DNA from 4 places in the Pseudomonas umsongensis genome. Region 4 is predicted to be linked to each of the others. Evidence: predicted binding sites of a transcription regulator. Region 4 holds the regulator's gene; each other region holds the start of a gene.
The links. Region 4 encodes FliA, which starts transcription of late flagellar genes. Its sites were predicted from a motif close to CTAAAGTTTNNNNNNNNNNNGCCGNTAA; they were not measured.

Region 1: HGP31_RS25960 (flagellar protein MotY) is a predicted target of FliA. The motif match lies at 6,916-6,943, and genes of this name have one in related genera.
Region 2: flgM (flagellar biosynthesis anti-sigma factor FlgM) is a predicted target of FliA. The motif match lies at 6,116-6,143, and genes of this name have one in related genera.
Region 3: motA (flagellar motor stator protein MotA) is a predicted target of FliA. The motif match lies at 4,367-4,394, and genes of this name have one in related genera.

Annotation. Positions count from the first base shown of each region.
Region 1 is NZ_CP051487.1:5,745,542-5,753,616, forward strand. Features, by position in the region: gene HGP31_RS25940 (hypothetical protein) at 1-1,768, opposite strand, end outside; gene HGP31_RS25945 (hypothetical protein) at 1,775-3,139, opposite strand; gene HGP31_RS25950 (hypothetical protein) at 3,760-4,521, shown strand; gene HGP31_RS25955 (argininosuccinate synthase) at 4,598-5,815, opposite strand; gene HGP31_RS25960 (flagellar protein MotY) at 5,945-6,850, opposite strand; gene pyrC (dihydroorotase) at 7,010-8,056, shown strand; gene rnt (ribonuclease T) at 8,053-8,075, shown strand, end outside.
Region 2 is NZ_CP051487.1:5,450,343-5,458,417, reverse strand. Features, by position in the region: gene HGP31_RS24605 (tetratricopeptide repeat-containing response regulator) at 1-770, shown strand, start outside; gene HGP31_RS24600 (sensor histidine kinase) at 767-1,459, shown strand; gene HGP31_RS24595 (glutamine synthetase family protein) at 1,669-2,910, shown strand; gene HGP31_RS24590 (MFS transporter) at 2,971-4,335, shown strand; gene HGP31_RS24585 (flagellar brake protein) at 4,399-5,145, opposite strand; gene HGP31_RS24580 (flagella synthesis protein FlgN) at 5,237-5,704, opposite strand; gene flgM (flagellar biosynthesis anti-sigma factor FlgM) at 5,753-6,079, opposite strand; gene flgA (flagellar basal body P-ring formation chaperone FlgA) at 6,247-7,008, opposite strand; gene HGP31_RS24565 (chemotaxis protein CheV) at 7,090-8,022, shown strand; gene cheR (protein-glutamate O-methyltransferase CheR) at 8,069-8,075, shown strand, end outside.
Region 3 is NZ_CP051487.1:637,067-645,141, reverse strand. Features, by position in the region: gene rsgA (small ribosomal subunit biogenesis GTPase RsgA) at 1-478, shown strand, start outside; gene HGP31_RS02825 (hypothetical protein) at 677-844, shown strand; gene HGP31_RS02820 (caspase family protein) at 847-1,806, shown strand; gene HGP31_RS02815 (toll/interleukin-1 receptor domain-containing protein) at 1,806-2,297, shown strand; gene motB (flagellar motor protein MotB) at 2,427-3,443, opposite strand; gene motA (flagellar motor stator protein MotA) at 3,447-4,298, opposite strand; gene HGP31_RS02800 (HDOD domain-containing protein) at 4,465-6,003, shown strand; gene HGP31_RS02795 (rhodanese-like domain-containing protein) at 6,046-6,861, shown strand; gene asd (archaetidylserine decarboxylase) at 6,880-7,740, shown strand; gene serB (phosphoserine phosphatase SerB) at 7,868-8,075, opposite strand, start outside.
Region 4 is NZ_CP051487.1:1,827,673-1,835,747, reverse strand. Features, by position in the region: gene HGP31_RS08330 (protein-glutamate methylesterase/protein-glutamine glutaminase) at 1-229, opposite strand, end outside; gene HGP31_RS08325 (chemotaxis protein CheA) at 281-2,545, opposite strand; gene HGP31_RS08320 (protein phosphatase CheZ) at 2,591-3,379, opposite strand; gene HGP31_RS08315 (chemotaxis response regulator CheY) at 3,399-3,770, opposite strand; gene fliA (RNA polymerase sigma factor FliA) at 3,937-4,677, opposite strand; gene fleN (flagellar synthesis regulator FleN) at 4,674-5,504, opposite strand; gene flhF (flagellar biosynthesis GTPase FlhF) at 5,621-6,952, opposite strand; gene flhA (flagellar biosynthesis protein FlhA) at 6,964-8,075, opposite strand, start outside.

The DNA.
Region 1 (8,075 bases), 2.8 Mb from region 4:
TTTGCGAACTACACCTTGATTTGCCTACGGTCTGAGTACTAATTGGCGGAGACTTAGGATCTTTACATGCAACACTCAATCGACTACGCTCTAAACTTCGAAACTGTTTGAGAATTTCAACTTCCGCCTCAGGAACTGCACCAAACCTATTCTGATACGCCAAAAGCGTAGTGTCGATACGCCCTTCGCTTAGTTGAACGAAAAAAGTATTCAAAAACGACAGAAGCTGAGCATCCCTTTCGACATTTGAAATATTATTATCGATATATCTCTGGGTTGTTGATAATCTTTTATGAACCAACGCCCTCATCACGGGCAGAATATTCCCACCACTACTTTCCCAAACATACTGCGCAAACATGTCGCGAAAATCGCTAGCCACGACTCGAGGTATGGAGTCGTGGCCGCCCAATAACAGCTCCGTATTTATTTTCGGTATTAACACATCCAAATAATTGACTTTAGACTTAGCAAGAGCGCTCATTGCCGTAGTAGAATTTCTGGAAGGCCAAGATATCGCACCCAATTTATTAACATATAACCATACAGAACGGGTGCCTTCGGTCAATTTCTGTACTAATTCGTATTGATCTTTGAGGTCAACCGAACTGTGAGCTTGCTTAGACATCACCATACTGGTTAACTTTTTCTCAGCTGAAATCAAGGATAATTTCAACTGATCTCGAAGAGGCCGGGTTTGGCCAATGACTTTCTTTATCACAGCACCGGGCCCAAAGCTCGTCTTCCAGAGACCGATCACAGGCATCGCTTTTTCATTGGATCGAACTTTATGACCAACAAGCACATATCTATTAGGATCAGAAGGATGATCATAAAGCCAATCACTTTCTTTACTGGAATCTAAACTGTTTAAAACACTCACATTCCACCCCGTTGTTGCAAGACACATGTGAAATGCCGTTAATATATCCCAATGATTGGGAAAATTTAGCTCCCACAATTTGCGCATGTGGAGACCGTCGGAAACCCGGTTATCCCTAATTAGCCAAGGCAGTACACTTTGAACATGAGGTGAGTCGGGCACATAATCCCCTGTGAGTCGTTGTGCTTGGCTCATAAAAACGAATGCGGCGAGTCCATCAGCCTGGGCAGGAGTGGTAGGTCGAAACCCATCAAGTTTAACCTGATCTTGATCAGCCCAACGTACTTCAACTTTTGCCCACTCTTGTTTCAAAGCTATTCGCAGCAGAAAAATCTTCTTTTCATCAGGCAAAGATCTAACGACATCTTTTTCAGGAGGTGTATCCCAATATAGCTTAGCCCGGCCAGAAGCTTCTAAAGTATTATTCACAACTCTCAAAAACCAACGGAAAGTATCAGGGCTTAACGTACGATATGCGGCATCATAATGAACTACATTCAGTTCACTGATATCTCGCAATGGCCTGATTGGCTCATCTGAAGATATCGACAGCAAGGCCTCCACCGTGTCGAATATCCGATACCAGGATCTCAGGCACATCAGTGCGGAATCTACCGAAAACGAGCTGTAATCTTTCATAACCTTCTTAATCGAAGGTGCAAGCTGAAGGATCAACTCAGGCCGCCCCAAAAATGAACCTGATGACTTTCTTTTGCCTATATAACCTTCTTTAAACTCGGTGAGATCAACAAATGTTTGCCTAGTTTCATGGCAAGTCCAGAATGTCAGCTCAGTTTCTGAATTGATAATACTTGAAATCGTTGAGACTCTGCTAAGTAATATTTCGTCGCTTTCTTCCTGTTTCTTTAAATATTCCCGGACCATGAACTGCTAGCCCTCAGTAATTTCATCAATCCAATTTAATTGAAAATTTACATTTGAACCAATTCGGTCTGATAGCCACTGCAGATAAATAACAGTAGTATCTGATGAGCGGTGCCGTAGTTGAGGTTGGATTTCCAACTGAATACAAGTTTCAGCACTCATAACTACAGCCCTCCGAATTTCATCCACGCTGTCAGTTCCTAACGCCTTTTCCAGCAACAACCTTTGCTGCTCAAGCCGTTCCCACAGCACGGTACAGGCCCAATAATCTCTGCATCGATGAGGGCTCCATCCCTTGGGTGGGTCTGCCAATCTCCAAAGTTCATAAATATTATCCGCAGTGTAGCGGCGACCACTGATTGGATTTAAAAAAAGATGCACGCATTCATTGCGAATTTTGATTTGTTCTCTAGCGCTGCGGCCTTCAAACACTCGTATACTCAACGCTTTCAACCTAAGCGTGCGCCGGTAATCATGCAATCTCAATGCGAGCTTATAGGGAACTCTTATGGTCCCAACCGGGCCAATTTTGTCGCCATGATCAATACCAAAATCAGGTCCTTTTGTTCCATACTTAATCTCTACTAAAACAGTTTTGAGCTCGTCTGATACATGTGGATTTGCGATTACCCAATCATCTATTTTAATTGGTATAGTATCAACCCTGAAACAAGCTGCCTCATTGAGGCGAATCGCGGTTTCCATCATAAGGTCAACTATCAATGCTTCAACCGCCCCTCTCACCGCCCTTGTCTCAACACGTTTGTACCAAGCAGCTAGCATACTCTGAGGCGGGAATGTAATCATTCGCTTGCTCGGCGTTGCTCTTGTTACACCGCTCTTACCCGCTCGCCCTGCGGATTCACCTCCAGATCCAAGCTCAGAGTTTATGACAAGCCTAGCCTCTTCATATCTCAGCTTTTTATGAGTTAGCCACTCAAAATACTCCATTGCGGTATCTGCACGAACATTAACCGTAGCCACTGACAATCGTTTACCCTTAACGGCCCAAGCGCCGCCAGACATATCTGATTTATAATCTATAATGATGTCTATTTCGGACGGACAGGTCGCAGGGTCCCTGCCATTAACATCGCACCACTCAAGAAAGTTGGCTAACCGATTAGCATAGTTCTTAACCGATATTGCCGATAATAAAAATACTCTGCCTTTCTTTCGACATTTTAATGGCTTCCAAACCCCTAACCCGCGTTCTTGAAGAAATTGACTTCCCGCCCGGTGAAAGCCTGGCCTACTATCGAATATGCAAGGGATATCTGACACTTTTCCATAGCCAGAATCTCGAAGGATATTTGGGTCCGTATAAACAACCTGGAACGAATAACCCATAATCTCACGCTCCATTTGCATCAATTCACTCTAGCGGGCAGAAGCAGAATCGCAACCTAAAAATAGCGCCAATCGACAAACGGATATGGTGATCATCCACAATCAGCACTTTATTCATGGGCAAGTCCAATTTCGCTATTCGATTTTTTAGAACCCGCACAATAGCCTAGTCGTTTCCCCCCTGGCATGTCGCTCCCCCCGGCCACTCGCACCCAGAGACATTCCCTACAGAAATTAGAGACTTTTCTTACAAAAAACCCAAGAAACCCCAGGACAGAAAACCTTAATTGAGGACTTGACTTTCCAATTGAGATTATTTTTTTGTATCGACCTGCAACAAAATAACCTGGGGAATTTAATTTTCAGACAGCGAACAGACATGTATCGACCCGCCCCACAAACTCAAAGGTAACTAAGGTTATCCAATATCCTCTCCTCCCCAAAAATATCACACATGACTTATCAACTCGCCCTTACAGCAAAAACCAACACATCATCGCCCTTATGGAAACGATAAACAGCAAGGGTGCCGGCCTGACATTAAATTACTTGAAAAATAAAAACTCCGGGATGCCCAAGATCAGTTAGATGCATTAAATTAAAAACAAACACCACACCAAATAACAGTACGAGGATAAAAAATGGATAAGCTCAAAAAAAGCATAAGCAATCCCATGACAGTGATTGCAATATTTGCAACTCTGTCAGAAACATCAGCGGCCGTTACATTGCCGTTCCTTGATGACGATGACAGAGACGTCTACATCTGGTTCCTGATCAGCTTTCCCTTTTATCTGCTGTTGCTATTCTTCGCAACGCTCAACTTCAACTATCGATCGCTGTACGCCCCCTCTGACTTTGAGAAGGGAAAACATTTCATAAAATTCATGGACGGTGCTGAGCAACCCGAAAACGGGAAGAATAGAAAGTCCGCTGGCAGGACATCAGGCAGTGGCGGCCGATCCACTCGCCGCCCCTCCAAGGCACAGGATCCACCTTCGAAATCGGTCCCTGGCGTCGCCCTTTCGGCGCTACACCGCCTACGCCTGCCTGAACGGTTGAGGGACCTGTATGTCGTTGATGCACGCGCGATGACAGGCAACGCCGAGCTCTGCCACTTGATGGAGAGCATTCACAACGAACCGGGGAAAGCTGCGCGTGCAGTCGTATTCCTCACCTGCAACGCGTCAGATTCAATACTGAAGGAAGGCGCGGAAAACCCTGTAAAACACGCGAAGAGATCCTGCCGCACTACATTTTGTGCTGCCTACAATTTGAATTCACAGGGCTTGACGGTCATTGATCAACAGTTGCCAAGCGACGCACGACAGCCCGTGGCGTTTGACGATCAATCTGAAGGGAAGGATGTGCGAGGAAAAAGCAAAAAGCCGGAAGTATGTTGATGCAGGCAGACACCCACTTTTCAAAATGTGTGGCCCCGTCGATGACCGGGCCACACATTCCATTACATCAAAGGTCTCAGAACAGCTTGCGACCTTTGTTCGCTGCGATACGCATGCGCAAGGCGTTGAGCTTGATGAAGCCCGCTGCGTCGGCCTGGTTGTACGCGCCGCCATCTTCTTCGAAAGTGGCAATGTTGGCGTCGAACAACGACTCGTCGGACTTGCGTCCGGTGACGATCACGTTGCCCTTGTACAGTTTCAGGCGAACCACACCATTCACGTGTGCCTGGGAGGCATCGATCATCTGTTGCAACATCAGACGCTCAGGGCTCCACCAGTAACCGGTGTAGATCAGGCTGGCATACTTGGGCATCAGCTCGTCCTTGAGGTGAGCTACTTCGCGGTCCAGGGTGATCGATTCGATCGCACGGTGGGCACGCAGCATGATGGTGCCGCCAGGGGTTTCGTAGCAGCCACGGGACTTCATGCCCACGTAACGGTTTTCGACGATGTCCAGGCGGCCGATACCGTGCTCGCCACCGATGCGGTTCAGGGTCGCCAACACGGTGGCAGGAGTCATTTCGACGCCGTCCAGTGCCACGATATCGCCGTTGCGGTAGGTCAGTTCCAGGTACTGCGGTTTGTCGGGCGCCTTCTCCGGGGAGACGGTCCAACGCCACATGTCTTCTTCGTGCTCGGTCCAGGTGTCTTCCAGCACGCCGCCTTCATAGGAGATGTGCAGCAGGTTGGCATCCATCGAGTACGGGGATTTTTTCTTGCCGTGACGCTCGATCGGGATGGCGTGCTTTTCGGCGTAATCCATCAGCTTCTCGCGGGACAGCAGGTCCCACTCGCGCCATGGAGCGATCACTTTCACACCTGGTTTCAGGGCATAGGCGCCCAGTTCGAAACGAACCTGGTCGTTACCCTTGCCGGTGGCGCCGTGGGAAATGGCGTCAGCACCGGTTTCGTTGGCGATTTCGATCAGGCGTTTGGCGATCAACGGACGAGCGATGGAAGTACCCAGCAGGTACTCGCCTTCGTAAACGGTGTTGGCGCGGAACATCGGGAAAACGAAATCGCGCACGAACTCTTCGCGCAAGTCGTCGATGTAGATCTCTTTCACGCCCATGGCTTGAGCCTTGGCACGCGCAGGTTCGACCTCTTCGCCCTGACCCAGGTCAGCGGTGAAGGTCACCACTTCACAGTTATAAGTATCCTGCAGCCACTTGAGGATCACCGAAGTGTCCAGGCCGCCGGAATACGCCAGAACGACCTTGTTTACGTCCGCCATGCCATCACTCCACGGGGTTCTACGGAAAGCCGTCAAGTCTACCGCCCATACAGAATAATTTACAGTGGCGCGACAGCTTATGACGACGAAGCGACAGATTATGTCGAGAGCGCGACGATGACCGAAGGGTCAGGAAGTTGCCGAAGCGGTAGGCTTCGTCGCTTGAGGGGCCACCTGCTCCGCGGGGGCTCCCCGCTCCAGGCGTATCGCCACGCGGCGGTTTTTCGCCCGGTTTATGTTGCTGGTATTGGGTGCCAGTGGATAGCGCTCGCCATGGAAACGCAGGGTGATCTGTGACTCCTGGATGCCGTTGGCCTTGAAAAACTCCATCACCGCCAGCGCCCGGCGCCGTGACAGGTCACGGTTGGTCAGGCGATTGCCGCTGTTGTCGGAGTGGCCGTCCAGTTCGATGCGATTGACGGTCGGATCGGCCTTCATGTATTCCAGCATGACTTGCAGCCTGGCTTTGGCGGGCCCGTCCAGATCGATACCGCCACCGGGAAAGCCGACCTGGGATTGCTTCACCTGATCGAAGTTCTGCGGCAGCAACTTGGCCACGCAGCCCTGATAATCGGCAAACGCCTTGTTGAACCTGACCGGCAACAAACGCACCTCCGATACCCGGCCATCGCCCGAGGAGTGCCGGACCACGGGGCTGCGTCCGTCGATCAGGCCGCTGATCAAGCGTCCGGCCTGGGCCTGTGAGCTGTTGAACAGGACATTGCCGCTGCCGATCCGTACCGTGCCCAGATTGATATCACCACGTCCTGGCTGCCAAGGCGCGGCGGCGGCCAACAAAGTGGCAGAACCACCGCCCATCATTGCGTTGTACGCATTCAAACGAAATATCGCCTGCTCGCCAGCGCGGCGCACGAACTGGCCCGAGCCGAAATCAGTGACCGGCTGCGTCAGCCGGCACTCGAACTTGTCGCCTTCGACCGTCCACTCAATGCTCTCCAGGCGAGTCTGGAAAGTGAGTGCCATTGCGGGAAGGCTGGCAAACACACTGAGCAAGGCTAAATAACGCTGGCGCACGGGAGGCTCCACTGGCTTCTACGACAAAAAGACCGACACACAGATGTTTACGGCATACCTGTTGGATATCGGAAGCTTCCCGTAAAACTTGATAGCGGGTGCCTGCAAGAGTCTTTTCCGGTAGCATTCCCTTGAGTTTGACCCGCCTGGAATCCCCTCATGTCCGACCGCCTGACCCTGCTGCGTCCCGACGACTGGCATATTCATCTTCGCGATGGTGCCGTGTTGACCAATACCGTCGCGGATGTCGCGCGCACCTTTGGCCGCGCCATCATCATGCCCAACCTGGTACCGCCGGTGCGCAATGCGGCTGAAGCCGACGGCTATCGCCAGCGGATTCTCGCTGCCCGCCCGGCCGGCAGCCCGTTTGAACCGCTGATGGTCCTGTACCTCACCGACCGCACCCAGCCTGAAGAAATTCGCGAGGCCAAGGCCAGCGGTTTCGTTCACGCCGCCAAGCTGTACCCGGCCGGCGCGACCACCAACTCGGACTCGGGCGTCACCAGCATCGACAAGATTTTCCCTGCACTCGAGGCCATGGCCGAAGTCGGGATGCCTTTGCTGATCCACGGTGAAGTCACCCGCGGCGATGTCGACGTGTTCGACCGCGAAAAAATCTTCATCGATGAGCACATGCGTCGGGTGGTCGAGCGTTTCCCGACGCTCAAGGTGGTGTTCGAACACATCACCACCGCCGACGCCGTGCAGTTCGTCAACTCGGCTTCGGCCAACGTTGGCGCGACCATCACCGCGCATCACCTGCTGTACAACCGCAATCACATGCTGGTGGGTGGAATTCGGCCGCACTTCTATTGCTTGCCGATCCTCAAGCGCAATACGCACCAGGAAGCCCTGCTCGACGCCGCCACCAGCGGCAGCGAAAAGTTCTTCCTCGGCACCGATTCGGCGCCCCACGCCCAGCACGCCAAAGAAGCCGCTTGCGGCTGCGCCGGCTGCTACACCGCCTATGCGGCGATCGAGATGTACGCCGAGGCGTTCGAACAACGTAACGCGCTGGACAAGCTCGAAGCCTTCGCCAGCCTCAACGGCCCGCGTTTCTATGGCCTGCCGGCCAACACCGATCGCATTACCCTGGTCCGCGAAGAATGGACCGCCCCGACCAGCCTGCCGTTTGGCGAGTTGACCGTTATCCCGCTGCGCGCCGGTGAAAAACTGCGCTGGCGCCTGCTGGAGGAACACGCGTGAGTGAAGACCATTTCGACGA
Region 2 (8,075 bases), 3.1 Mb from region 4:
ATGAAGATTTTGACACGGCGTCCAAAGCTTACCGCCAGGCTGTTGCCCAAGGTGCCCAGTCACGCTTCAAGGATGCGGAAAGCAACCTCGGACTGGCTCATGCCTTGATCAGCAAGGGCAGTGAAAAAGGCCTTGATACCCGCACTCGTCTGGAAATCAACACGACCCTGAGTGCGGTGGCAAAGGAGAACCCGTCCGATCCCGGTCTGCAAATCAGGGCGCGGTTGATGAAGGCGACCAGTCTGCTGCTCAACGACGCCGAAACGGCGGAAAAGCTGACTGAGCAAGCCATCATGCGGCTCGATGGCATGGAGCAGTTCATGAGTGCCGAAGCGGCGCTGTTGGTAGCCAAGCAATTACAGATGCTGGGTCAGGCCAATGCGGGCGCTTCGATGTTGAAAAACTGCGCAGAGATTTACGGCGACGATCCTGCGGTCATGAAGGGCATCGCCAAGTTGACTGATGATCCGAGCATCCTCAACTCCGGCAACGTTGCAGCCGATCTCAATCGGCAGGGCGTGCGCGTGTACAAGACTGGTGACTTGGTGCAGGCCCGAGGGATTTTCCGCAAAGCCCTGGCGCTGCAGCCCAAGAACATCAGCATCGCGTTGAACCTCGCACAGGCGTTGCTGCATGGTACCGATACCAATGTCCCCTCAGAGGAACTGGAGGAATGCCGGGCCTGCCTGAAAATGGTCGGCTTAATGCCGGACACCGACTCGCGTTTTGCGCGTTATACGAAGCTCAAGAACAAGGCATTTGGCGAATGAACGAACACCAACAGGCACTGGATTTCTCGACGGTGATTGCGTCCACCGTACACGACATGAAGAACTCGCTGGCCACGCTGATGCAGGCCCACAGCCAATGCCTGGCGAGCTTGCCGGCGTCTGCCCGCCACACTCCTTCGCTGGGTGTGATCGAGTTCGAGTTCGCGCACCTCAATGGCATGCTGGTGCAGTTGCTGGGCCTGTACAAACTGGGCGTCAACCAGATGCCCCTGCAACCGGCCTACCACGAACTGGACGACTTCATCGAAGCGCAATTGGCGTGTCATCAAGACGTGTTCGCCAGCCGCGGTATTGCCGCCACGTTTGAAGTCGATCCCTTGAGTCCGTTGGGTTTCTTTGATCGAGAGCTGATCGCTTCGGTACTGGCCAATAGCATCAACAACGCGATCCGTTATGCCCGTCACGCAGTGTTGATCAGTGCCAGCGACGAAGCCGGGCAGTTGGTCTTGACCATCAATGACGATGGTGAAGGCTATCCTGCGCAAATGATCGAGCACCAGGCCGAGTATGTGCAGGGCATCAACCACAGCACCGGCAGCACCGGCCTGGGGCTGTACTTCGCCGGTCGGATTGCGGCACTGCATCAACGTAACGGCGTAGGCGGGCGCACGGAAATCAGCAATGGCGGTCCTTTGGGTGGGGGCGTCTTCAGGCTCTATCTTCCTTGAACCCTCGGGACCTACATATTTGAGAATCCTGCTTGATATTCTGAACACGCGGAGCCTATTTTGTACGAGTTGCCGCTCGCGGCTCGTATAAAAACAAGGATTGCGTCATGACAACCGATGGCCTGGGTTCACTCGCGCAGCGATTGACGGGCATTGATGAGATCGAATGCGTTACACCGGATTTGAATGGCGTGCCCCGAGGCAAGGTGATGACTGCCGAGGGCTTCCTCGAAGGACGTCGTTTGCAGATGGCGCGGGGAGTGATGCTGCAATGCATCATGGGCGGATATCCGCCGGCACGCTTTTACGGTTGCGATGACGGCGACCTCGCGCTCGTCCCTGATCCGGCGCAGATCCACCGCTTGCCCTGGAGCCAGCAACCTCGGGCATTGGCCATCTGTGATGCGGATGAATTGTCGGGCGAAAGCTCCAGTCTGTCGACCCGCGGCCAGCTCAAGGCGGTCATCGCGCGTTACGCGGCGGTGGGCCTTGCACCGGTGGTGGCGACTGAACTTGAGTTTTTTGTCTTCGCTCCCAATACCGATTCGACCCAACCCTTCCTGCCGCCGACTGGCTTGGACGGTCGACGCGAGGAAGGTCACTCGGCGTTCAGTGTCAGCTCCAACAACGGCCTGCGGCCGTTCTTCCGCGAGGTCTATGAGTGCATGGCTGCGCTGGGCTTGCCGCGCGATACCTTCATGCACGAGATGGGCATCAGTCAGTTCGAAATCAACTTGCTGCACGGCGATCCTTTGCTGCTGGCAGACCAGACATTCCTGTTCAAGCATTTACTCAAGGAAGTCGCGCTCAAGCACGGCCTGATCGTGGTTTGCATGGCCAAGCCATTGGCGCACACGCCAGGCAGTTCGATGCACATTCACCAGAGCATCATAGAGATCGGTACGGGGCGCAATGTCTTCAGTGACGAAGCCGGTCAACCGACTGCTGCCTTTCGCCATTTCATAGGGGGGCAGCAAGCCGGCATGGCGGATTTTACCGCGCTGTTTGCACCCAACGTGAATTCGTATCAGCGCTTGTGCCATCCCTTTGCATCACCGAATAATGCCTGCTGGTCCCATGACAATCGGTCGGCTGGATTGCGCATCCCCGCCAGCTCGCCGGTCGCTCGTCGGGTCGAGAACCGATTGCCAGGAGCTGACGCTAACCCATACCTGGCGATCGCAGCGAGCCTGGCCTGCGGGTTGTATGGCATTGAGCATCGACTGGAGCCCGACGAACCGGTTCAGGGTGAGTTCCAGGTACCGGATAAACTTTCATTGCCCTGTACCTTGCATGCAGCGCTTGAGCGTCTGAAACGTAGCCATTTGGCAATTGAACTGTTCGGCAAGGAATTCATCGAAGGCTACGTCGCTTCGAAGACCATGGAATTGACCAGTTTCCTTGATGAAATTACTCCCTGGGAACGGCGTGTCCTGGCCGCCCAGGCCTGATGAAATGTCGACACCGGGCTATCGTTTAATAGCCCGTCACCCACTGCAAGGAGTCGCTCGTTGCGCCTAATCTGGAAGTCCTTTCGAGCGCTTTATTTCGCGTCGCTGATGATGTTGATCGGCTCGGGCCTGCTGAGTACTTACCTGGCTTTGCGCCTGGCTGCCGATCATGTCGATAGCCTGTGGGTCGGCGCGTTGATGGCTGCCAACTATTTCGGCCTGGTGCTGGGCGGCAAGATCGGCCATCGGTTGATAGCCCGGGTCGGGCATATTCGAGCCTATTCGGCCTGCGCCGGGATAGTCGGCGCGGCGGTGCTGGGCCATGGCCTGGTGGACTGGTTGCCTGCCTGGTTGTTCCTGCGGGTGATCGTCGGTCTCGGCATGATGTGCCAGTACATGGTCATCGAGAGCTGGCTCAATGAGCAGGCCGATGCCAAGCAGCGCGGCCTGGTGTTCAGCGGATACATGATCGCCTCCTACCTGGGGTTGGTGCTGGGTCAGTTGATTCTGGTCATGCACCCGGGGCTGGGGTTGGAACTGCTGATGCTGGTAGCCCTATGTTTCACGCTTTGCCTGGTGCCGGTGGCCCTGACCCGACGGATTCACCCGGCGCCTTTGCATCCCGCACCGATGGAGCCGCGGTTCTTTATCAAGCGGGTGCCACAGTCATTGAGTACCGTCCTGGGCGCAGGCCTGATTGTCGGCTCGTTCTACGGTCTGGCACCGCTGTACGCCTCCCAGCAAGGGCTGTCCACGGAGCAGGTCGGCCTGTTCATGGGTAGCTGCATTTTTGCCGGGTTGCTGGTGCAGTGGCCGTTGGGATGGTTGTCCGATCGCTATGATCGGGCGCTGTTGATTCGCTGTTTTGCGTTTAGCCTGGCGTTGGCTGCCTTGCCGTTGGCGATCATGGAGCGGGTGCCGCTGGAGGTCCTGTTCGTTGCCGGGTTCCTTTGCTCGTTGGTCCAGTTCTGCCTGTATCCGTTGGCAGTGGCCTTCTCCAATGACCATGTCGAGGGCGATCGACGTGTATCGTTGACGGCGATGTTGCTGGTGACCTACGGCGTTGGCGCCAGCATCGGTCCGCTGGTGGCGGGCGTGCTGATGAAGTTGTTCGGCAGCCAGATGCTCTATGCGTTCTTCAGTTTCTTCGCGTTGGTGCTGGTGTGGCGAATTCGTCCGAAAGCGGTGACCAATTTGCATCAGGTGGACGACGCACCGCTGCATCACGTCGCCATGCCAGACAGTATGTCGAGTTCACCACTGGTGGCGGCCCTGGATCCAAGGGTGGACGAGCAGGTGGTGCAGGATCAGATGCAGAATCCACTTCCCTCCGATCCGAGTCCGGAACCGGAACCGGAAACCGATCCTCCCCCGCAAGAACCGGATTCTGGCAGGGAGCAGAGTTTTACCGAGGCCAGGCCCTGACATTCAGGCAAAAAAACGGGCAGTCACCGCAAGGGGCTGCCCGTTTTTGCTTGAAGCGTTGCCTCAGAAGTCGTCTTTGTCGAAGCGCCGCGCTTCGCGTTGCAGCTGGTAGACGAACCGCTCGACCTGACGTTGCACCAGTCCGCTCATGTTGTGGAAACGAACGCCAGCGAAAGTGGTGGAGATCTTTTCTTCAAAGTGCAGGTAGCGCAGTTCAACCGGTGCCGTCATTTTGCCGAAAGGCAGATCGGCGTTGAAACGGTCGTAAACCTGACCCAGTTGCAGGCTGCCGGTGATATCGCCTTCAAAGCGCAACTTGCAGCCAGTGGCGGAGATGTCCAGCAGCTTGCCGCTGATCGATGCCTTGAGTTTTTCACCGTCCAGATTGACGTTGACCAGTTGGGCCAATTTCAAGGCAGCGCGGAATGCATTGCGGCGCTGGTGGTAGACGACTTCATCGGGCAGGGTTCCACGGTAGCAACGGCTGCCGTTGGATTCGTCGATGGTCAGCGGGCCATTGCTTTCCCACGCGATGCGCACGCCTTCATGAAAACCTTCGACTTTGAAGGGTTCGCCGGCCAGCAGGAAACGTTCGCCATCGCGGGGAATCATTTCGTCCAGGGCAATCATGTTGCGCTCGCGATCGAGGTCCACCAGATAGCTCTGGAAGCGCTGGCTGCGCTCGTGGAACGTGATGATCAGCGGGTCATGGCTGTCTAGCAGCTGGCGCAAATTGCCGGAGATCTCCAGGGGCGTTCTGAGCACCTTGGGAGGCTGCGGAGCATCTTCCGCGTTTAAGGCATTGGACACGGTTAATCAATCTCCAGACAAATGTTGACTACGGCAAGCGGCATTTTGCCATCATGTTTCGCGTCTTGATAGAGCGTGCTTATAGACAGGCTCAAGCCTGACTGAGCGGGCGCGGTTTCACTAACCGGGAGAATGATCCGCTGGCGTCATAGAGCGCGGGCTGGTCACCGCCGTTAAGGATTCTCAGCTGGGTGGCCGTGGCGGCCTGCTGTACAAGGATCGACTGTCCATTGTCGGCGTTGGCGGCGTGGCATTGAGCCAACAGGTCGGTCAGCGCATCACTTTGCACCAGCAGTTCTTGACCAATGCTCGATTGACTGGCCAGTTGCTCCAGACCGCTGCGGTTGGCTGGCAAGTTGAGGCTGGCGAGAATCTCACTGCGTCTGCGGCCATGCTGATCGAGTTCGATGACCAATGCCTGCTTGTGCGCCAGAATTTCTTCCAGCAACCGCATGTCGCGGCCGTGCAGGGCGAGGGATTCGGTTTGCAGTAATTCCAGCAAGCGTTGCGCTGGAGCAAGGTCGTCGGTGATCAGTTGCAGTAAATTAGTGTCGTGCATGGCTGGCCTTGGGGTTTAAGCGTCCAAAAGCCTGGCGCGGGCCTAGGCCTAGCGCTGGGCTTCGAAGTTGAGCAGTTTGCTGGCTACACGGTTGCTGTCGACTTTATAGCTGCCATCGGCGATAGCTGCTTTCAACTCAGCCACGCGGGATTTGTCGACGACAGGCTGATCACGCAGCGTATCGGAGATCTTTTGCAACTGTTGCGCCTCATTGCTCAGATGTACCGACTCCCCGCTTTTGACGGTACTGGCCTGTTCGGCCGCGGAGGTAGGCTCGGCAGGTTTGCCGGATTCGGCGGTTTCCCTGGCGGCGCTGGTACGTGTACTGCCCGTGACTGACGGGGAGCTGTTCAATCGGCTGAAATCGATAACCATGTTAAAAAACCTCTGGGAATTTGGACGCTTGCCATGTTTTCGGCCATTCCCTGAAAAACTTTAGGCTCATTCATCAAATGAGCTTGCGCGCGCCAGCGCTTGCCGTGCCTGGCACACAGTTTAGGGAACCGCCGAGGCCGGCGCCACATCTTCACCCACAGTAAATCCTACATGGACACTTCCACCTGGCCTGGTGCGATCACCTGTGCCTTGATGACCCGTTTGGAATTGAGATTCTTGACTCGAATCTGTTCGCTCAGGCCGCCACTGGCCAATGCCTCGCCGGGCATTCGCACGCTGAGCGTACCGCTGCGGGCGGTAATCACTACCTGGTCGCCCTTGCGTATCACTTCCGCTTGTTCGATGTGCACCAGGCTGATGACCTGATCGTTGACCATTGGTCGGGTAAGTCGCTGCCCGACAGCCTGGTCCACGGCAGTCAGGTACCCCTGGTTAAGCAGGCTGATATCGCGCTCACGCAGCATGACGTCCTGCGGCTCGATAATACCGGCGCGGCGCAGTGGCCGGGTGGTCGTGACGACCTCGCGAAACAGGCGTACTTGAGCGGGCACGAAGACTGTCCAGGGGGATGTTCCCTCACAGCGAACCTTGACCGTTACGCGGCCCAAGGGCTTGGCCGGACTCTCCAGCGTGGCTGTCAATTCCTTGTCGCACATCGGCATGCGCAGACGCGGATCGAGCGGGTTTACCTGGATTTCATAGCGACCCTGGGTTTGACTGGTCGCCAGATAGTCCTCTACGGTGAATTCAAGAAAGCCCTGGGTGACGCCGATAAGCATGTCAGGCAAGGTAACCGCGTCAGCAAGGGCAGGGCTGCCAGCGTTGAACAGGCAAACAGACGACAACACCCCCAGCCATTGGCGGCAGCGGGTGGTCAGGCGTCGGAATAATGTCGGTTCTGAGTTCATGACATGTAAAAAGCAAGCGCCGTGCCGTTTAGTGAAGAAGGCGCGTCGCAACAACACTTAGCGTTGGCGTAGGAGTCAGGCATGGCTGGTGTAATGGATTCGGTGAACCAGCGCACGCAACTGGTGGGGCAAAATCGCCTTGAGTTGCTGTTGTTCCGTCTCGACGGCCAGCAGCTGTATGGGATCAACGTGTTCAAGGTGCGGGAGGTGCTGCAATGCCCCAAACTGACGCTGATGCCCAAGTCCAGTCCTGTCGTGTGTGGCGTGGCAAATATTCGGGGGGCGACCATTCCGATCCTTGATCTGGCGATGGCGACCGGTTCCGGTGGCTTGAAGGACAAGAACAACCCCTTCGTGATCATCACGGAGTACAACACCAAGACCCAGGGATTCCTGGTTCGCTCGGTGGAACGCATCGTCAACATGAACTGGGAGGAGATTCATCCACCACCCAAGGGCACCGGACGTGATCACTACCTGACGGCGGTGACCCGGGTCGACAACCAGTTGGTGGAAATCATCGACGTCGAAAAGGTACTGGCGGAAGTGGCGCCGACCCCGGAAGCGATCTCCGCTGGCGTGGTGGATGTCGAGACCCAGCACAAGGCGCTCTCCTTGCGCGTGCTGACGGTCGATGATTCGTCAGTGGCGCGCAAACAGGTCACCCGGTGCCTGCAAACGGTCGGTGTTGATGTGGTGGCGTTGAACGACGGTCGCCAAGCGCTGGATTACCTGCGCAAACTGGTCGACGAGGGCAAGAGGCCAGAGGAGGAGTTCCTGATGATGATTTCCGACATCGAGATGCCGGAAATGGACGGATACACCCTCACGGCGGAGATCCGCAACGACCCTCGCATGCAAAAGCTTCATATCATCCTGCATACTTCGTTGTCGGGTGTATTCAATCAGGCGATGGTCAGGAAGGTCGGTGCCGATGACTTCCTGGCCAAGTTCCGTCCTGATGACCTGGCATCCCGGGTAGTCGACCGGATCAAGGCAGCAGACATCAGCTAGGGGCGTTCGGCCCCCGGCAGTCAACACGATTTTAGAGGCGGCAGCATTGTCTA
Region 3 (8,075 bases), 1.2 Mb from region 4:
CTTGGGTTACCCGGTACTGGAAGTGTCGGCCCACCACGGCGACGGCATGGAACAGCTGCAGAAGCAATTGGACGGGCGCATCAGCGTGTTCGTCGGCCAGTCCGGCGTCGGCAAGTCGTCGCTGGTCAACAGCCTGTTGCCGGAAGTCGAAACCCGCGTCGGCCCGTTGTCCGAGTTGTCCGGCCAGGGCACCCACACTACCACTACCGCGCGCCTGTTCCACTTCCCCGGTGGCGGTGAGCTGATCGACTCCCCGGGTATCCGTGAATTCGGCCTGGGCCACGTCAGCCGTGCCGACGTCGAAGCCGGCTTCATCGAGTTCAACGACTTGCTCGGCACTTGCCGCTTCCGCGACTGCAAGCACGACCGCGAACCCGGTTGCGCCCTGCTCAAGGCACTGGAAGACGGTCGCGTGCAACAGCAACGGATGAACAGCTACCGCTCGATCATCGCCAGCCTGCCGGAAAACGGCTACTAAACAGACGTGCCGACCGCCCTGCTTCAGCGGGGTGGTTGGAGTCTGCGTCTCCCCCTCCATTTAAACTCAGACTTTTCTGTAAGGCCTACCCACGCTTGTTTGTAGGACATTTCTCTTTTCGCGCCAGTCCCTTGTGGCCGCCCGGCAATCGCCTAGGTTCAAACCCTCTTCGCACTCCTGCGACACTGAGGGATACCCATGCAGACCTACCATTTGTTCATCCGTCATTCGGGCAAGATGATCATTGCGTTCAAGCCATTGGCTACCGAGCGCATTGACACGCGGGTACGTGACGCGGCACAGGCCGAATGTGCGTGGAACACCGATAGCATCGTCACCGCTATTCGCCAGCACACGGCGGTGTAACCATGCGCAAGGGACTGTTTATCGGCATCAACGACTACACCCATGTGTCGAGCCTGAGGGGCTGCAGCAACGACGCCATGGCCATGGCCTCGGTGTTGAAGACCGACGCCAATGGCGATCCGAACTTCAAGAACATCGTGCTGACCTCCGCCGAGGACTACCTGGGCCGGGAAAAACTCGAAGACCAGATCCGCGAGCTGTTTTCCGGGGATTGCAATGTCGCCCTGCTGTATTTCGCCGGCCACGGCAGCTTCGATATCGACACAGACGAAGGCATGTTGATCCCGCAGGACTACAGGAGCGCCAAGGACGGGATTCGCCTCAGCGACATCCTGAACTGGGCCAGCAAGGCCACGAAGATCAAGAACAAAGTGATCATTCTCGACTGTTGCCAGAGCGGCTCGGCCGGCGAGGTGCGCGCCTTGCGCAGTGAGGGGAGCGTGGTCGGCGAAGGCATGACCATCCTGACCGCCTGCAAAAAGGAAGAGCCGGCGATGGAGGGCGCACAACACGGTGTGTTTACCGGGTTGTTACTCCAGGCCTTGCACGGCGGAGCGGCGAACATCCTGGGCAAGATCACCCCCGGCAGCCTGTATGCGTTTGTCGACAACGCGCTCGATGCCTGGGAGCAGCGCCCGGTGTTCAAGACCAACGTCTCGCAGTTCATCTCCCTGCGCGAAGTGTCACCGCTGATTCCCAAGGAAATCCTGCGCAAACTCCCCGAGTGGTTTGCCGAAGAGGAGTCGACTTACCCCCTCGCCCCCAGCTTTGAGCCCACCGAACCCGAGTTCAACCCGGAACAGGGCGAGGTCTTCGCCCAGCTGCAAAAGTGCAACCGCCACAGCCTGGTCGAACCGGTGGACGCCGAGCACATGTACTACGCCGCCATCCACTCCACCGGCTGTCGCCTCACCGCCCTCGGCGCCTATTACCGCGAACTCGCGATCAAGGGACATTTCTGATGCCAGTGTTTATCAGCTACCGCCACATGGACCGCGCCTACGCGATCAGCATCAACACGCGCCTGATCCAGGCCAACATCAAGACCTACCTCGACGTACTGGATGCCGAATCCCAGACCACCGACGACATCACCGGGGTGATCACTCGCAACATCAGCGAATGCACGCACCTGCTGGCGGTGGTCTCGGAGAAAACCGCGCTGTCCTGGTGGGTGCCCTTCGAAATCGGCGAGGCGACCATCACCAATCGGCGTATCTGCTCGTTCAAGACCGGCCCGACAGAGCTGCCGCTGTACCTGGACAAATGGCCGAAGCTGAGCAGCGAAAGGGATATCGAGTTCTTTATCGATGCTTATCGCAACGAGATGACGGTCAAGCGTTCGATGTCATTGGAATCGGTGACGGGCAGTGAGTCGGTGCGCAGCGTCAACAGGACTAACGCCGATCGATTCCACACTGACTTGAAGTCCAGAATCATTCGCGGTTTCTGATTTTCTCACCCACCCCCTGTAGGAGCCGGCTTGCTGGCGATAGACTCAAATGCGCCGAGTGCATCCAGGCAGCACGCGTTATCGTCAACGACCATCGCCAGCAAGCCGGCCCCAACAGCCAGTGTCAGGTCACTGCTTGGCCGGCTCACCCGGCTTCGGCGCCGGGTCATCGAACAGGTTCAAGCGCTCACGCAATTCGTGGGCCGGCAGCGGCTCCTTGTCCGCCGGCAATGCGTTCGGATCGACCGGTGCAGCCGGAGCGGCAGAACCTTGCGGTACATCGGGAGCAGGCTCGGCGCCTTGCGAACCTTCGATGGCACGCTGTGCCTTCTTGGTCAGCACAACAATGTCGATTCGACGGTTGACCGGGTTGAACGGATGCTCACGATCGAACAACGCCGACGAGGCATAACCGACCACGCGCGCCACTTGCGACTCGGGATAGCTGCCCGCCACCAGTGCACGGCGCGCCGCGTTGGCACGGTTGGCCGAAAGCTCCCAGTTACCGAATTCACCGGTGCCGCTGTACGGCTTGGCGTCGGTATGGCCGCTAATGCTGATCTTGTTCGGCACGGCCTTGATGGTATCGGCCATGGCCAGCAGGATGTCTTCGAAATAGGGTTTCAGGCGGGCTGAGCCTGAGTCGAACATCGGCCGGTTCTCGGCGTCCACGATCTGGATGCGCAAACCGTCCGGGGTGATCTCGAACAGGATCTGGTCTTTGAATTTCTGCAGTTGCGGGTTCTCTTCGACCTTGTTCTGCAACTCTTGCAGCAGCAGTTCCAGGCGCTCCTTCTCCACCATCTCGGCCATGCCTTCGACCTGTTCGACGTCGACTGTCACCTTGTCCGGCTGCGGCTGGGTCTTCATCTCTGGGTTGAGGGTGTTGTCCGGCGCCATGGTCGGCGTGCCCCCCAGATCGATGATGTACGGCGTGCCACTTTCAGAAAAGCCGATCGGGTCCTTGAAATAACCGGCGATGGCGATCTTCTGTTCCGGGGTGGCGGTGGACAACAGCCACAACACCAGGAAGAACGCCATCATCGCTGTGGCAAAGTCGGCGAAGGCGATTTTCCAGGCGCCCCCGTGATGCCCGCCGGCGATGCGCTTGACGCGCTTGATGATTATCGGCTGATTGTTCTCCATGGCTTAACGACCACGAACCGCTTGTTCCAGCTCGGCGAAGCTTGGGCGGTGCGCCGGGTACAGGACCTTGCGCCCGAACTCCACGGCCAGCGACGGCGGCATGCCGGAAGCGGAAGCCACCAGCGAGGCCTTGATAGCTTCGTAGACGTTCAGCTCTTCCTTGGCATCGTGGGCCAGGGAATGCGCCAGCGGGCCGAAGAAACCGTAGGCCGCGAGAATACCGAAGAAGGTACCGACCAGTGCCGCACCAACGTGCAGGCCGATGGACTTCTGGTCGCCCTCACCCAGCGAGGCCATGGTCACCACGATACCCAGGACCGCCGCGACGATACCGAAACCGGGCATGGCGTCGGCAATACCGTTCACCGCGTGGGACGGGTGCTCCAGGTCCTCCTTGAGGCTGTAGAGCTCCATGTCGAACAGGCCCTCCAGCTCGTGGGGCGCCATGTTGCCGGAAGACATGATGCGCAGGTAATCACAGATGAACGCGGTCATGCGCTCATCCTTGAGGACCGTCGGGTACTTGGCGAAGATCGGGCTCGCCGCGGCATCTTCGATGTCCGCTTCGATGGCCATCATGCCTTCGCGGCGGCTCTTGTTGAGAATCTCGTAGATCAGGCCCAGCACTTCAAGATAGAAGGCATGGCTGAAACGCGAACCGAACATGCTCAGGGATTTCTTGAGCACGTGCATGGTCATGTAACCAGGGTTGGCCTGCAGGAATGCACCGAGGGCCGCACCACCGATGATCATTACCTCGAAAGGCTGGATCAGGGCGGCAATCTTGCCATGGGAGAGCACGTATCCGCCGAGCACGCTCGCGAATACGACGATGATGCCGATAATTTTAGCCATAGGTAGGAGAGCACTTACTGAGTCGGGTTCAAGGTCATATTCGGAAGTTAAAAAATCTCTTCTTCTACTTATCGGCAAAACTGCGCCAGACTATAGCCAGTTCAGGCGAAAAGCTAATTTGACCCCCTCCGGGCATAGGTATTGTTGACGATGATCGCCTCCAGACATGGCTAAAAACACGAACGCCCCAACGCCAACTCCGACCACACTCGAAGACTGGGTCAAACTTCTCGACGGTGTACGCCTGCCGGTTCCGCAGGCCAGTCACGACCGTGTCTGCCGGGCCTTGCGCGACAGTCGCAGCTCTGTGCGCAAGATTGCCGACTTGATGCAGGACAGTCCGGCCCTGGCCTTGAGCGTGATTCGCGAGGCCAACCGACACAGCCATGGCAGCATGACTGAGCCTGCGGAAAATCTTGAGGTCGCCATCAATCGCCTCGGTTTGAAACGCACCGAGGAGCTGCTCGCGCGACTGCCCGCCATGCCCCAGGGCGAGATTCCCAAAGCCCTGCGCCAGTTGCAATTGATCAGCCAGCACGCCAGCCAACAGGCCAACGGTTTTTTTGCCAGCCGCCTGGCCCGCCTGTGGCAGGACATCCATTGGGGCAGCCTGCTGTTTCTGTCACCACTGTGGCCGTTGGCGCTGACGCATCCGCACCTGCTCGATGACTGGGAGCTACGGGTCATTCATAAAGGCGAATCAGCGCGTACCGTCGAAAAGCAACTGTTTGGCGCTCGCCTGCTGGAGATCGGCCTGGCCCTGGTGAACCTGTGGCACCTGCCGATCTGGGTTCAACAGGGCTATCGACTGTTGCTGACCGAGCAACGGGAGCTGGTCAAAGTTCTGCGCATTGCCCGTGACAGCGAGCATCCGCTACGCCAGCAGAACCGCCTGGATGACGACCCGACCCTGCGCCGCTGGCTCAATCAACCGGCCAACACGGTACTTTTAGCCAACGGGCTGGCGCTCTCGGCGCACCATGCCTGGGACAGTCCGCACAGTGAGCGCTGGCAGTACCTGACCAGCCTCTACTTGCAAATACCGATGAGCGAGGTGCAACAACAACTGCACCAGCAAGCCGCCAACAGCGCGCGTTATCACGCCATGCCCGACCTTTGGCATCCCGCTGTCGCGCTGATCTGGCCATGGGGCACGAGCCCTGTGCATGCCAGTTTGCAGCCAGCCCCGGCACCCACCGCCGAAGACCTGGCGAAGTGGCGCAAACAATGCGCTGAGTTGCTGGTCGAGCCGAGTCGCTTCACCAACGCCATCCACCTGACCACCTCTGCCCGCGACGCACTGGTTGCCTGCGGCATGCGCAGGGTGATGATCCTGATGGCCGACCGTACTCATACCCAGCTGCGTGTGCACCAGACGGCTGGGCTGCCTGTCGAAGCATCTGGCCTGAACTTTGTCGTCAGTCAAAGCGCCGTGCTGCAACGCTTGCTCGCGCAACAGGCCCAGGTTCGCCTCACGCCGCTCAACAACGCGCAGTTTTCCGCGTTACTGCCCAACAGCCTGCGCAGCCAGTTCAGCGGCGAACACCTGTTACTGCGTTCGCTGCTCAACAATGGACGGGTAATCATGATCGTCGTGGCAGACCAGGGTGGCGGGCCATTCTCGGACATCACCCTGCAAGCCTTCGGCAAAACCGCACAATGCATTGAAAAAGCGCTGCACAGCTTTAGCCAGCGCGGCCAATAAGGCTGCGCTACAATCCCCCCTTTTGTGCTCTGGAGACCTCACATGTCTGACTTCTCTGGCTTGCCGCTGGTGATCGAGCCGAGCGACTTGCTCTCTCGCCTCGATGCCCGCGAACTGATCCTGGTGGACTTGACCAGTCCTGCCCGCTACGCCGAAGGGCACATTCCCGGCGCGCGCTTTGTCGATCCTAAACGCACGCAATTGGGGCAGGCGCCCGCCCCGGGACTGATGCCACCGCAGGCAGCACTCGAAACGTTGTTTGGAGAGCTGGGGCACAACCCCGATGCCGTCTATGTCGTTTATGACGACGAAGGTGGCGGCTGGGCCGGTCGCTTTATCTGGCTCCTGGACGTCATTGGCCACAGCAAGTATCACTATGTCGATGGCGGCCTGACGGCCTGGCTGGCAGAAGGCATGCCCATGTCAATCCAGATCCCGCCACCCGCTGGCGGCCCGGTTGCGCTGACCCTGCACGACGAACCCACGGCTACCCGCGAGTACCTGCAAAGCCGTCTCGGCGCTGCCGACCTGGCGATCTGGGATGCACGTGGGCCACTGGAGTATTCCGGCGAGAAAGTCCTGGCGGCCAAGGGCGGACACATCCCAGGCGCCGTGAGTTTCGAATGGACCGCGGGCATGGACAAGGCGCGTAACCTGCGCATCCGTACCGACATGCCACAGATCCTCGAACAGCTCGGCATTACCCCTGACAAAGAAGTGATTACCCACTGCCAGACTCACCATCGATCTGGCTTCACCTATCTGGTGGCCAAGGCTCTCGGTTATCCGCGGGTCAAGGGCTACGCCGGCTCCTGGGGCGAATGGGGTAACCATCCCGACACGCCCGTAGAGATTTAAGGTTTTTAAGGACAGTTAATGAACAAGCGTCTGTTTATCGTCAGCCAATACCTGCTGCCCCACAACCTGCTCTCGCGACTGGCCGGCTGCATCGCCGAATGCCGCGTGCGCTGGTTCAAGAATGCATTCACCGCGTGGTTCGCCAAGCGCTACCAGGTGAACATGTCCGAGGCACTGGTCGAAGACCTGACCGCCTACGAGCACTTCAACGCTTTCTTCACCCGCGCCTTGAAAGACGGTGCGCGCCCGCTGGACGAGACACCGGGCGCTATCCTCAGCCCGGCGGACGGCGCCGTCAGCCAGCTCGGCCCGATTGAGCACGGCCGTGTCTTCCAGGCCAAGGGCCACAGCTTCAGCGTGCTGGAACTCTTGGGTGGCGATGCGGCGAATGCTGCGCCGTTCATGGGCGGTGATTTCGCGACTATTTATCTGTCGCCCAAGGATTACCACCGTGTGCACATGCCACTGGCCGGCACCCTGCGCGAGATGGTCTACATCCCGGGCCGCCTGTTCTCGGTCAACCAGACCACCGCTGAAAACGTTCCTGAATTGTTTGCCCGCAACGAGCGCGTGGCGTGCATTTTCGACACCGAGCGCGGGCCGATGGCCGTGGTGCTGGTGGGCGCGATGATCGTGGCATCGATCGAAACCGTGTGGGCTGGACTGGTTACGCCACCGAAACGCGAGCTGAAAACCTTCCGCTACGACGAAGCCGCACGCGCGCCGATCCACCTGGAAAAAGGTGCGGAGCTGGGTCGTTTCAAACTGGGTTCGACCGCTGTCGTGCTGTTCGGGCCGGATCAGGTGAAATGGGCTGAAGAGCTGGTAGCGGGTTCGCCGGTGCGGATGGGTCAGGGTATGGGCCTGCCGAAGGCCTGATACACACCTTTACTGTAGGAGCGAGCCTGCTCGCGATGAACCTGAGGACGACGCGGGCATTCTGAATGCCCGCGTCATCGTTGACGTCCATCGCGAGCATACTCGCTCCTACAGGTGTTCTGCGGTGTTACAGCTGGCCGTCGCGGTCGCGGAAGCCCAGCAGGTACAGCACGCCATCCAGCCCCAGGGTGGAAATCGCCTGCTTGGCCGACTGCTTGACCAACGGTTTGGCGCGGAACGCAACGCCCAACCCGGCAATCGCCAGCATCGGCAAGTCATTAGCACCGTCGCCGACCGCAATGGTCTGCTCCAGACGCAAGCCTTCCTTATGTGCC
Region 4 (8,075 bases):
GGGTCGGGCAGCGCTGCATGATATGCCGTACCGCGGTGATGCCGTCCATCATCGGCATCTCGTAGTCCATGGTGATCACGTCCGGCTTGAGGGCCAACGCCTGATCAATCGCCTCTTTGCCGTTGGTCGCCGTGCCGACGACCTGGATATTCGGATCCGCGGAAAGAATTTCCGAGACGCGGCGGCGGAAAAAACCCGAATCGTCCACCACCAGGACCTTGACTGCCATAAACACTCCATTAGACGCAGCGAGGCGTCAGTCGCCACCGCTGCGCCAGAATCAAATACGCCGTGCGGCGTAACGCTTGAGCATGCTCGGAACATCGAGAATCAGCGCGATGCGGCCGTCACCGGTAATGGTGGCGCCCGACATGCCCGGGGTTCCCTGGAGCATTTTGCCCAATGGCTTGATGACCACTTCTTCCTGGCCCACCAACTGGTCGACGACAAAGCCGATCCGCTGGGTGCCCACCGAAAGGATCACCACATGGCCTTCGCGCTGCTCTTCGTGAGCGGCGGAGCTGACCAGCCAGCGCTTGAGGTAGAACAACGGCAGTGCCTTGTCCCGCACGATCACCACTTCCTGGCCGTCCACCACGTTGGTGCGCGACAGGTCGAGGTGGAAAATTTCGTTGACGTTCACCAGCGGGAAGGCGAACGCCTGGTTGCCGAGCATGACCATGAGGGTCGGCATGATCGCCAGGGTCAGCGGCACCTTGATGACGATCTTCGATCCCTGGCCCTTGGCCGAGTAGATGTTGATCGAACCGTTGAGCTGGGAGATCTTGGTTTTCACCACGTCCATGCCCACGCCACGACCCGACACGTCGGAGATCTCGGTCTTGGTCGAGAAGCCCGGGGCGAAGATCAGGTTGTAGCACTCGGTATCGCTCAGGCGGTCGGCCGCGTCCTTGTCCATCACACCGCGTTTTACCGCGATGGCACGCAGGACGTTGGGGTCCATGCCTTTGCCATCATCGGAAATCGACAACAGGATGTGATCGCCTTCCTGCTCGGCCGCCAGGATCACCTTGCCGCCACGGGCCTTGCCCGACGCTTCGCGCTCTTCCGGCGATTCGATGCCGTGGTCGACCGCGTTGCGCACCAGGTGGACCAGCGGGTCGGCCAGGGCTTCGACCAGGTTCTTGTCGAGGTCGGTGTCTTCGCCGACCAGTTCCAGGTTGATCTCTTTCTTGAGCTGGCGCGCCAGGTCGCGAACCAGGCGCGGGAAGCGTCCGAACACTTTCTTGATCGGCTGCATCCGGGTCTTCATGACCGCCGTCTGCAGGTCGGCCGTGACCACGTCGAGGTTCGACACGGCCTTGGACATGGCTTCGTCGGCACTGTTGGCGCCCAGGCGCACCAGGCGGTTACGCACCAGCACCAACTCGCCGACCATGTTCATGATCTCGTCGAGCCGCGCGGTATCGACCCGCACGGTGGTCTCGGCTTCACTGGCCGGTTTTTCCGCAGGCGGCGCGGCCGGAGCTCGGGCCGCGACTGGTGCTGCGGCTGCCGGCGCTTTGGCTTGCGGTTCGGGCGCCTTGGCAACGGGCTTGGGTGCGACAACCTTGGCGGTCGATGCCGCCACGGAGGCGTTCGAGCTGCTGGCCGTTGTCGCGGTGCCGACTTCGCTGAACTTGCCTTTGCCGTGCAATTCGTCGAGCAGTGCCTCGAATTCATGATCGCTGATCAGATCACTGCCGGCCGCCGCTGCAGTTGGCGCTGCCGGTGCTGGCACAGAGGCAATGGCCGACTCCAGCGCCTCAACGGCAAAGTTGCCTTTGCCATGCAGCTGGTCGAGCAAGGCCTCGAATTCTTCGTCGGTGATGTCGGCGCTATCGCCCGCCTCTTTCGCCGCTGACGCCTCTGGCGGCGCGGCGGGTGCCGGGGCCACTGCATCGACGGCGAACTTGCCCTTGCCGTGCAGTTGATCGAGCAACGACTCGAACTCGGCGTCGGTGATTTCGTCGCTGGCAGGCACTTCGCTGGCGGGTGCGGGAACAACTGCCGGCGCCTCGGCCTGAGCCTTCACGGCGTTCAGCGAGTCCAGCAATTGTTCGAATTCGTTATCGGTGATATCGCCTGAATCGGCGGCAACCACAGGCGCTTCGACCTCTGGAGCAACGGGCGCAGCAGCCACTTCGTCAGCTGATTGCGGCTCGGCCAGACGCGCCAGTGCCGCCAGCAGCTCAGGTGTTGCAGCCGTGACCGGACTACGCTCGCGCACTTCGCTGAACATGCCGTTCACCGCATCCAGCGCTTCGAGGACCACGTCCATCAATTCCGAGTCGACGCGACGTTCGCCCTTGCGCAGGATGTCGAACACGTTCTCGGCGATGTGGCAGCACTCCACCAGCTCGTTGAGCTGGAGGAAGCCGGCGCCCCCTTTTACAGTGTGAAAACCGCGAAAAATTGCATTGAGCAAGTCCGCATCATCCGGACGGCTTTCCAGCTCGACCAGTTGCTCGGACAGTTGCTCTAGAATCTCGCCGGCCTCAACCAGGAAATCCTGAAGGATCTCTTCATCGGCGCCGAAGCTCATTAAGGGGGTGCTCCTACAGGTCTAAAAACCCAAAAAACCTGAATTTTAAAAACCCAGGCTGGATAGCAAATCGTCCACATCGTCCTGACCGGACATAACGTCTTCTCTTTTATCGGCATGAATCTGCGGACCTTCACCCTTGGAGAGATGTTTTTGTGGATCTTTTTCTGCAAGCATTGCCGCACGGTCATGTTCGATGCCCGCAAAGCGGTCCACCTGACTGGCCATCAGCACGAGCTTGAGCAGGTTGCTTTCCACTTCGGTGACCAGTTGGGTCACACGCTTGATCACCTGGCCGGTAAGGTCCTGGTAATCCTGGGCGAGCAGAATGTCGTTGAGGTTGCTGGACACGGCGCGATTGTCTGCGCTGCTGCGCGCCAGGAAACCATCGACGCGCCGGGCCAGTTCACGAAACTCTTCGGCCCCGACTTCGCGCCGCATGAACCGTCCCCAGTCGGCGCTCAAGCCCTGCGCCTCTTCAGCCAGGCCGTTGACCAATGGCGTGGCGTTTTCCACCAGGTCCATGGTGCGGTTGGCGGCGGCTTCCGTCAGTTTGACCACATACCCCAGGCGCTCGGTGGCGTCGGTGATCTGTGACACTTCCTCGGCTTGCGGCATGTGCGGGTCAATCTGGAAATTGACGATCGCGCTATGCAGCTCGCGGGTGAGCTTGCCCACTTCCTGATACAGGCCACGGTCACGGGTCTGGTTGAGCTCATGGATCAATTGCACAGCATCGCCGAACCTGCCCTTTTCAAGGCTCGCGACCAATTCAACGGCGTGTTTTTTCAGGGTCGATTCAAAATCGCCCTGGGATGACTCGTTATGCTCCATAGCTCCCCCGTGGCGCAGTTCAACCGATGCGTTCGAAAATCTTCTCGATTTTTTCTTTCAACGCCTGGGCCGTGAAGGGTTTGACCACGTAGCCATTTACGCCGGCCTGGGCCGCTTCGATGATCTGCTCGCGCTTGGCTTCGGCAGTCACCATCAGCACTGGCAGGTGCTTGAGTTTTTCATCGGCGCGCACATGACGCAGCAGATCGATACCGGTCATGCCAGGCATGTTCCAGTCCGTCACCAGAAAGTCGATGCTCCCGCTGTTGAGTACCGGAATGGCGGTAGTGCCATCGTCGGCCTCGACCGTGTTGGTGAACCCAAGGTCACGCAACAGGTTCTTGATGATCCGCCGCATCGTTGAGAAGTCATCAACGATGAGGATTTTCATGTTCTTGTCCAATTCGACCTCCAAGCAGACTAAAACGCGCCCAGCACCTGGACACGCCATTTCTATCAATCTGGCAAAACACTCGATGACTGTTTGGGATACAACGGATCGAGACCGGCGCGGTTCATTACCCCACCAGCCGCGTCGCAGTGCCCCCACACTGCCTTCAGCGCGCTCGCCACTCTCCCAGACGCCCCCGCAAACGGGCCGCGCACTGGCTGTGTAACTGGCTGACCCGGGATTCGCTGACCCCCAGGACTTCGCCGATTTCCTTGAGATTCAATTCTTCGTCGTAATACAACGCCAACACCAATCGCTCGCGCTCCGGCAAGTTGGCGATCGCGTCCGCCAGCGCCGCTTGGAAGCGTTCATCTTCCAGATCGCGAGACGGTTCCAGATGCGCACTGGCGCCATCCTCGTGCAGCCCTTCGTGTTCGCCGTCCTGCAACAGGTCGTCGAAACTGAACAGCCGACTGCCCAGGGTGTCGTTCAAAATCCCGTAGTAATCGTCAAGACTCAATTGGAGTTCGGCCGCAACTTCGTGATCTTTAGCGTCACGCCCGGTTTTAGCTTCAATCGAGCGAATCGCGTCGCTGACCATCCGCGTATTGCGGTGGACCGAACGAGGCGCCCAGTCGCCCTTGCGCACTTCATCGAGCATGGCGCCGCGGATGCGGATGCCCGCGTAGGTTTCGAAACTCGCGCCTTTGCTGGCGTCGTATTTGGTCGAGACTTCCAGCAGGCCGATCATCCCGGCCTGGATCAGGTCTTCGACCTGGACACTGGCCGGCAGACGCGCCAGCAAGTGATAGGCAATGCGTTTAACCAGCGGCGCGTAACGCTCGATCAGCTCGTACTGCGCGTCACGCGCCGATGCCTTGTAGAGGTTGTAACCGCTTGCGGTCATAGCACGGGTCCTGCCGTCTGTTGCACGAGGCGCTCGACGAAGAATTCCAGGTGCCCGCGCGGGTTGGCGGGCAGTGGCCAGGTATCGACCTTCTGCGCGATCGCCTTGAATGCCAGCGAGCACTTGGAGCGCGGGAAGGCCTCGTAGACGGCGCGCTGCTTCTGCACGGCCTTGCGCACGCTTTCGTCGTACGGCACCGCACCGACATATTGCAAGGCGACGTCGAGGAAGCGGTCGGTGACCTTGGTCAACTTGGCGAACAGGTTGCGCCCTTCCTGGGGGCTCTGCGCCATGTTGGCCAGCACCCGGAAACGGTTCATGCCGTAATCGCGGTTGAGCAACTTGATCAACGCATAGGCGTCAGTGATCGAGGTCGGCTCGTCGCAGACCACCAGCAACACTTCCTGGGCCGCGCGCACGAAGCTGACCACCGACTCGCCAATGCCCGCAGCGGTGTCGATCACCAGCACGTCGAGATTGTCGCCAATGTCGCTGAAGGCCTGGATCAGGCCAGCGTGCTGCGCCGGGCTCAAGTGAACCATGCTCTGGGTGCCGGACGCCGCCGGAACGATGCGGATGCCGCCGGGCCCCTGCAACAGCACGTCGCGCAATTCACAGCGGCCTTCAATCACGTCGGCCAGGGTACGTTTGGGTGTCAGCCCCAACAGAACGTCGACATTCGCCAGCCCAAGGTCAGCGTCCAGCAACATGACGCGCCGGCCAAGCTCAGCCAAAGCCAGGGACAAGTTCACTGACACGTTAGTTTTGCCGACGCCACCTTTGCCGCCGGTCACCGCGATCACCTGTACAGGATGCATGCTGCCCATGTTATTTCTTTACCTTGTTCTGCATAGACGGGGCCACATAACTGGCTGCGCGTTCACAACCGGAACAATGCATGGCAGGCCATCGATGTAGGGTACAAAAACTATTCATTGTTACCTCAGCCAACCTGCTTGGTCGGACTGTGGTAGATATCAGCGAACATGTCAGCCATGGCCTCTTCGCTGGGTTCTTCCTGCATTTGCACGCTGACGGCCCGACTGACCAGTTGATGACGACGCGGCAGATGCAGATCATCTGGAATCCGCGGGCCATCGGTCAGGTAGGCCACCGGCAATTCATGGCTGATCGCCAGACTCAACACTTCGCCCAGACTTGCCGTTTCATCCAGTTTAGTCAGGATGCAGCCAGCGAGCCCGCAACGCTTGTAACTGTGATAAGCAGCGGTTAGAACCTGTTTCTGGCTGGTGGTTGCCAGGACCAGGTAATTTTTTGACTTGATGCCTCGACCGGCCAGGCTTTCGAGCTGCATGCGCAGGGCCGGATCGCTGGCTTGCAGGCCGGCGGTATCGATCAGCACCACGCGCTTGCGCAACAAAGGGTCCAGCGCCTGGACCAATGACTGGTTCGGATCGACGTGGGTCACCGGCACATTGAGGATCCGCCCGAGGGTCTTGAGCTGCTCCTGGGCACCGATGCGAAAGCTGTCCATGCTCACCAGGGCAATGTTCTGCGCGCCGTACTTGAGCACGTAACGGGCCGCCAGCTTGGCCAGGGTGGTGGTCTTGCCCATGCCGGCCGGGCCGACCATGGCAATCACGCCGCCCTCTTCCAGCGGTTCCATTTCCGGCGTGACAATCATCCGCGCCAGGTGCGCCAGCAACATGCGCCAGGCCTGACGGGGTTCTTCAATTTCGCTGACCAGCGCCAGCAGGTCCCGCGACAACGGGCCGGACAAGCCGATGCGCTGCAGGCGACGCCACAGGTTCGCCTGGTCCGGGCGGCTGCCCTGCAGCTGGTTCCAGGCGAGGGAACCGAGTTGTACTTCCATCAGTTCGCGCAGGCTGTTGAGTTCTGAACGCATCGAGTCGAAAACCCGCGTATCGATAGTCGCCGCCGGGGCCGGTGTCGGCGCGGGACGGCGCGGCTCGGCCAGGGTCGGTTCGATCAGCGGCTCGGCAGCCGTCAGCGGCAGGCCGGCAAACAACTGGCGATTAGTGCTCTTGTCGCTATCGCCTTCGCCCTCGCCTCGCAGGCTCAATTCGGCCTGGGCGTTGACGATGCGCGACTGGGTCTTGCGCAGTTCGTCCTCGAGCTCCATGTTCGGAACGCGCGGGGCCAGCGCCGACAGTTGGTAATCCAGGGCAGCCGTAATCTCGACGCCACCGGCGATGCGGCGGTTGCCAATGATCGCGGCATCGGCGCCCAGCTCATCGCGAACCAGCTTCATGGCCTGACGCATATCGGCGGCGAAGAAACGCTTAACTTGCATGAATCACTACCTCAGCCGTTGGGCCCTACTGTCGCAACGATGGTCACTTGCTTGTTGTCAGGAATTTCCTGATAAGCCAACACATGCAAACCCGGGACTGCGAGCCGGCCAAATCGCGAGAGCATCGCGCGAACCGGACCGGCCACCAGCAGAATCACCGGTTGACCTTGCATCTCCTGCCGCTGCGCCGCATCGATCAACGAGCGCTGCAGCTTCTCAGCCATGCTTGGCTCCAGCAGAACACCCTCTTCAGAGCCTTGTCCTGCCTTCTGCAGACTATTGAGCAATATTTGTTCCAACCTGGGTTCCAGCGTGATCACTGGCAGCTCGGAGTCAGTGCCTACAATGCTTTGCACGATTGCGCGGGATACGCCGACACGCACCGCGGCGACCAGCGCGGCGGTATCTTGACTCTTGCTGGCATTGTTCGCGATGGCTTCGGCAATGCTACGAATGTCGCGTACCGGTACCTGCTCGGCCAATAGCGCTTGCAAGACCTTGAGCAATTGCGACAGTGACAGCACGCCCGGCACCAGCTCTTCGGCCAGCTTCGGCGAGTTTTTCGCCAGCAATTGCATGAGTTGCTGGACTTCTTCGTGGCCGATCAGCTCGCTGGAGTGCTTGTACAGGATCTGGTTCAAGTGGGTGGCCACCACTGTACTGGCATCGACTACGGTGTAGCCAAGCGATTGCGCCTGGGCGCGCTGGCTGATTTCGATCCACACCGCCTCCAGGCCAAAAGCCGGATCTTTGGCGGTAATGCCATTGAGCGTGCCGTAGACCTGCCCCGGGTTGATCGCCAGTTCGCGGTCCGGGTAAATCTCCGCCTCGGCCAGGATCACCCCCATCAGGGTAAGGCGATAGGCACTCGGAGCCAGGTCGAGGTTATCGCGGATGTGAACCGTAGGCATAAGGAAGCCCAGGTCCTGGGACAGCTTTTTGCGCACGCCCTTGATCCGCGCCAGCAATTGCCCGCCTTGGTTGCGGTCCACCAACGGAATCAGGCGATAGCCCACTTCCAGGCCGATCATGTCGATCGGCGTCACGTCATCCCAACCCAGCTCCTTGGTTTCCTGGGCGCGGGCCGGCGATGGCAACAGTTCCTGCTGACGCTTGACCTCTT